DNA from 2 places in the Paenibacillus sp. FSL K6-1230 genome. Region 1 is predicted to be linked to the other one. Evidence: riboswitches for the same ligand, from Rfam matches in the RefSeq annotation. Region 1 holds a riboswitch; the other holds the start of a gene.
The links. A riboswitch is a leader RNA that binds a small molecule or an ion and turns the genes downstream of it on or off. The one in region 1 is predicted to bind thiamine pyrophosphate.
Positions count from the first base shown of each region.

Region 2: linked by a shared signal. The riboswitch ahead of thiS (sulfur carrier protein ThiS) and the one ahead of MKX74_RS02060 (ABC transporter substrate-binding protein) in region 1 are both predicted to bind thiamine pyrophosphate.

Region 1 covers NZ_JBBOCK010000001.1:454,450-457,579, reverse strand. The annotation lists gene MKX74_RS02065 (pyridoxamine 5'-phosphate oxidase family protein) at 99-530, opposite strand; TPP riboswitch at 805-917, shown strand; gene MKX74_RS02060 (ABC transporter substrate-binding protein) at 1,178-2,227, shown strand; gene MKX74_RS02055 (MTH1187 family thiamine-binding protein) at 2,276-2,569, shown strand; gene MKX74_RS02050 (ABC transporter permease) at 2,566-3,130, shown strand, end outside.
Region 2 covers NZ_JBBOCK010000001.1:3,319,966-3,323,095, forward strand. The annotation lists gene MKX74_RS14405 (thiazole biosynthesis adenylyltransferase ThiF) at 1-178, opposite strand, end outside; gene MKX74_RS14410 (hypothetical protein) at 163-387, shown strand; gene thiS (sulfur carrier protein ThiS) at 985-1,188, opposite strand; TPP riboswitch at 1,503-1,611, opposite strand; gene MKX74_RS14420 (OmpL47-type beta-barrel domain-containing protein) at 1,857-3,130, opposite strand, start outside.

The sequences.
Region 1 (3,130 bases):
TCCACAGCCCAGCAATCATCTTTTAGAAAAAATCTTTTAGAAAAATTAATAAGGACCGCCAGGATAATTCCTGACGGTCTTATTAACAACCTTATGCTTTACTTCTCCCAGACCTGGCGCTCCATGCCCTGACCTGTGTACTCAATACGAGCAGGTGTAATATCCAGAATCACATAATCTGGGTCATCCGGGCCTGAGAACCACTGCTTCAGCTCATCGTTCCACAGCTCATGACGCAGTGACTCCTGCTTCGTAATCTCACAGGTCCCCTCGACCTCAACAACTTCCTTAGTACCTCCTGCTTCATAGCCAAGCAGCAAATACACATTCGGATTGTCCTTGAGCTCTTCCACTTTATGTGTCTTGCGACTCGTAGCCAGATGAATATTCAGACCATTATTGAAAAGGGCCATGTAGCGCACCTTTGGCTTGCCGCCTTCGACAGTACCTAGCGAGCAATAAGAATTTTGCTCCAGAGCCTTGATGATGCTTTGCTCCAGTTGTTCACGATTTTTTGTTGCTGTACCCATGATCATCCGCTCCTTTTTGTTGGTATTATTCACAACATTTGTTCGAAATGATGCATCACTTACTTGTACCCTGTCTATTCTGCCTTGAACCGAATCCTGAACCTGAGCCCTTGAACCGAGACCGATGTCACCGCTGTATAGAGAAAGCCCCTAGGCAACATATCTTCTGCCCACATCAACTATATCCCACTATGGACAGCTGGAGTGGAAAGGCCTATAATTACACCTGTGCAGACACATATCTACATATGCTGGCTGTAGCACAAAAAATTCATAACCCTGTCAGGGGTGCTGGAATCGGCCGGCTGAGATTGTGTCCCGCAAATGACACTGACCCTTTAACCTGATCTGGATAATGCCAGCGTAGGAAGCCTTAGTCCATGTCCATCCCGTTCGATGGCCATGCTCCTTATTCATCGCATACGTCCCGGTCCGGGGCGTTTTTTTGTGTTCGCTCGGCAGATGTACAGATTCACTCCAAATTAGGAGCTGCTAGTCCCATAGAGTACCCATCGTTGAAGAATACTATGCTTAACCTGCGGGTAAAGAAAAAAGGAGAGATGCTCTACATGACACAATTACGAAGCACTACACGATCTACTGGTACTTCAATTTCTTCTAGCACAAGAACAGCTCAACAGCGGCGGATGTCTGTTAAATGGACAGGGACGGCCCTTCTGATGGCTCTTCTGCTCTTGCTGAGCGCTTGTGGAGCCGCAGCACCTACATCACCGGCTGGCGAATCTGGGGAGTCCTCCAGTCAAGGAGCCTCGGGCTCCACTCCGGAATTGAAGGCTATCAAGGTCGTACTCGACTGGACGCCGAATACGAACCACACAGGATTATACGTAGCCCAGCAAGAAGGTTATTATGAGCAAGAGGGGCTGAAAGTAGAGATTGTGCAGCCAGGATCTGGCGGAGCCGATCAGATGGTCGCTTCCAACGCGGTTCCTTTTGGCATCAGCTATCAGGAAAGTGTGACTCAGGCTCGTACACAGGATGTACCACTCGTCTCCATTGCCGCGGTTATTCAGCATAATACGTCAGGCTTCGCCGCTCCGGTGGATCGCAATATCCATTCTCCCAAGGACTTTGAGGGAAAAAGCTATGGCGGATGGGGCTCCCCCGTTGAAGAAGCAGTGATGAAATCCATTATGGAGACTGAGCAGGCCGATGTTAGCAAGGTGAAAATGGTGAACATGGGGAGTGCAGACTTCTTCACCGCGGTCAAACGAGATATTGATTTTGCATGGATTTTCTACGCTTGGACAGGAATTGAGGCGGAGCTACGTGGCGAGCCGCTTGATATGCTATATGTCAAGGACTACTCAGACAAGCTGGACTACTACACACCAGTCATTGTAACCAATGAACAGACAATCCAGAATGATCCCGAGCTCGTAAAGGCCTTCATGAGAGCTACAGCCAAGGGCTATCAGTATACGATTGAGCATCCTGAGGAGGCAGCAGACATCTTGATCCAGGCCGTGCCAGAGCTGAACCCTGAGCTTGTTCGCGCCTCTCAAACATGGCTGAGTCCCCGCTATCAGGATGACGCCTCACAGTGGGGCTTGCAGAAACAGGAAGTATGGCAGGGCTATGCCGAGTGGATGTTCGAACGCAAGCTACTGGATAAGGAGCTTGAGGTAGATAAAGCATTCACGAATGACTTCCTGCCGCAATGTCAAGGACAATAACGGTGACAATAATGGATTAAAAATTCAACCAAGAAGGTGAGAGTTAACATGGCAGATACATTGCTTAGCATTCAGGTTATTCCCAAGACTCCCGGTGGGGAGGATTCCATCCCTTATGTAGACCGTGCTATCGAGGTCATTCAGCAATCCGGCGTCAAGCACGAGGTTCATCCGCTGGAGACTACGATGGAAGGAAACATCGACGAGCTACTGAAGGTAGTTAAGGACATGCATACCGCCCTCATCGAGGCGGGAAGCCCCAGCGTGATCTCTCAGATCAAGATCGCACATAATCCGAAGGGGATCAGCATGGATCAACTGACTGAGAAATATCGTCCATGAGCCGTAGGGGACCTTCACGGAGCTCTTGGCTACAGCGCGTGTGGCCGCCACTTGTGGCGGTCCTCTTCTTTTTGGCGCTATGGCAGGCTGCAGCGACCTTCCTGAACATTGAGGCCTGGCTGTTACCCAGTCCGATTCGGATTATATCCGAAGGGGCAGCTCAATCAGCCCTGCTCGCTGGACACACCTGGGCGACCGTCAAGCTGATGCTCGGGGGCTTCGCCATTGGCTCAACAATCGGACTGCTGATTGCCATTGTGCTGCACATGATTCCATTTTTCAAAACATCGCTGTATCCTTTGCTGATTCTTAGCCAGAATATTCCCATTATTGCGCTCGGCCCGTTGCTTATGATCTGGTTCGGGTTCGGACTTCTGCCTAAGCTCATGGTGATCACACTCGTCTGCTTCTTCCCGGTTGCTGTTGCAGCCATGGACGGATTCATGCAGACAGATCGCACCATGATGAATTACATGCGAATGTCAGGGGCCGGAAGGTTGCGGATATTTGCCAGACTGGAGCTCCCTCATGCGCTGCCGTCGGTATTCTCAGGCATTAAGA
Region 2 (3,130 bases), 2.9 Mb from region 1:
ATTCGACATAATCACGATCTGCAATCGTTAAGGTACCAATGCCTGAGCGGACAAGGGTTTCCGCTATCCCTGTACCCAGGGCACCCGCACCAATGATGAGTGCATGCGAGGTTGATAGACGCCGCTGGCCCTCACTCCCGAACGGAGCAAAACGGATTTGTCTTGAGTACCGTTCCATATCATAAGCGCTGTCAGCCTGCTTGTGGTCTTGGTAGTCTTGGTGGTCTTGGTGGTCTTGGTAGTCTTGGTGGTCTTGGTGGTCTTGGTGGTCTTGGTGGTCTTGGTAATCTTGAATTTCACTTGGTTCTGCTGATTCACTCACGTACATACCATTCCTTCCGATGGGCTGCTTGCCACAGCTTGTGGCTTGATCATAATCATTGCTAGCTTAGATCCGTATCTACCCCTAAGAACAACGGAGCTTAATTGGATCTGTTCCCTAGTTCTACTCCCTAGTTCTACTCCCTAGTTCTACTCACTGGTTCTACTCACTGGTTCTACTCTCACAAGTCTACTCGTTGACTTTGCTATTGTTAAGGAACCAGCGAACTCTTGATAACAGTAAGGAGCGGAAAGTGGAGCGCGATAACTGGCCCCATTTTGTCCTTATTTTTGTCCGTACTTTTGTCCCTATGCTACAGCGGAGAGGAACAGATGACGGTATGCAAGATAAGGTTAATGCAAAGGAATGACTGATCACTTCTACACTTAATCATATCATACAATTCGGGAACCGGGGGAGCTGTGCAATTGTTGCATCCTTCTCATATGGAACACCTGAAATATTTCGTGACAGCCCATAACACTAACAGGTCAGTATGTCTTGATAAATCCCCTCTGCTTCAGTTTCAATCATCGTACAATTAATGCAACACTTTCACCTTTAGATGCTTCAAACACGTGTTTGTGTATATCCAGATATACAAATACCTGTATCCAGCAGTAATCAGGAGCTACTCTGTTTGAATATTATGTGCAACATGTTTAACCACCGCCTACAAAATGGACAATCTCTATTCGATCTCCGTCACACAATACTGCTTGATGATGCATATCCCGCACCAAAATTCTCCGATTGAGCTCTACTACAACAGTCTTCACCTGTAAATCGAGCTCGCTCAGCAGCTGATCAACCCGATTAATATGTGCTCCGAACGTCATGTCTTGCCCATTAATCTTTAGCCTCATGTTTTTATCTCCTCCTATTCAAAATATTAGCAAGCCAAAACTTACCCTAGTAGCTTTATGCCCCCTTTTCCCTCTGTAATGACATATACTTCTATCAATAATTGCCCCTTTCACATTACAAAGTACTAGTCCCGAGCAGTAAACAAATATGAAAGTAAAGGGAAAACAAAAAACCACTTTCCAGAAGGAAAGTGGTGAAATAAGCTCAAGGATATACAATAGACAGGCCAATGCGTATACCCGTAAGACCCAAAGCCAATACGCACAAAACCGTAGCTTATACAAAGTAAGCTCAAGTCAAGCTGTCTAAATGCATCCAATTATCACCACTTCCCTACGCTGGCATAATCCAGATCAGGTGCAAAGGGTCCGGAACACAATTGTTCCATCTCAGCCAGTTGCTCGGCTCCCCTAGTGTTGTCTTTTTAATTATTCATTTTAGCTGCAGATCAATAACGGGTAGTTAGGAGAATACATGATATTCTCTTTTAACAACGCTTATTAACTAAATGATCAAACTCTTATAACTAGTCAAGAATGACTATATACTGCTTCACATTTTATTGTAGAGCTAGTTAAGTTCAAATCTTGATCCGAATTGGAAGATGATGTAATCGTATCATAACACATTGAAAATTGTAAAGTGCTGTGCGGGTAGCCTCTACGTCTCAGTTCAAATAATGCAGCAAATTATAGATCATCTCGGCTGCCTCTGCACGAGTCACGTAATGCTTCGGACGAAAAGTTCCGTCTGGATATCCCTGAAGCAAGGAGAGCTGTGTGAGTCCCAGTACTTCTTCTCGGGCCCACCCTGCTATTAGAAGCTCATCATTATATCGCTCTTCTCCCCCTGCCGTTCCGTCTTGCTCAGTGACATTCCCAAGCATTTTAGAGGCCTGTTCCCTTGAAATCAATTGATCAGGAGCAAATACATCATCCGAAAACCCCCGTGCTACCACATGCTTAATTGCCGATTTCAACTCTGGAATATACCACTCAGTAGGCTGAATATCTTTAAACGTTAATATCGTATCCTCTTCAGGCAACTGTAGGGCACGAACTATCATAGCTGTAAATTCTGCTCGGGTGACCTCCCGTTCCGGCTCATACGTCCTGTCAGAAGTTCCTTTTACAATACCTCGGTCAGCTAGTTCTTGTATTTTGGCACGATTGAAAGTACGCTCGATGTCTTTAAATCCTGCACCAGAAAAATTGCTACTCTCATCCCCTAAATCTCCCTTTGGGGCTGGTATGGTAACTAGTGAATCTTTAATTTGTGATCCAGCATTTATAACATTGTCTTCCTTAATCATCTCAGTGGTAGCTGTCATAGGAGTAAATGTCTTAGCACTGGACTTGGTACGTTCCTTAATATTCTTCGTTGAGCTCCTAGCCCCTTGGCCGTTCTCCGTCCAGATGTCCAGTTCGTAACTTGTTCCACTCTTCAGCGGCTCCCATACAAACACAGGATCTCTGCCTTTGTAAATGACCATCCCTTTATTCATAATGACAATCGTATCGTTAGGTTGGGTATTTCCGACTGTTATCGTAATAGAAGTGTGCTTGGATTCCACCTCAACTGAAAATCCACTATCAGGCAAGGTTTCAAAGCTAACCTCATAAGGCTCGCTAGTGCCACTGCTATTCACAGGCTCAACGCTGACGACATGACGCTCTGAACTGTCAAAGCCTTCAAAAGAGTATGTCAAGTCCATCGTGTCGCCTAACAGCTTTCCATCTAAGTAAACTTGGTAATAATCCGCTCCGGATATCTGATTCCATTCTGCGGTAGCCCTTGACGTTGTAATGTCCTTCATCCATACATCGTTCTGCTTTACAGGGCTCGGATATGTCCTCCAGTAGAATTCCCCTGGTAACCCGTTACCTGACTCATTTATAGCAATGACCTTATACGTATAGTTAATTCCAGGTTCAAGTTTCA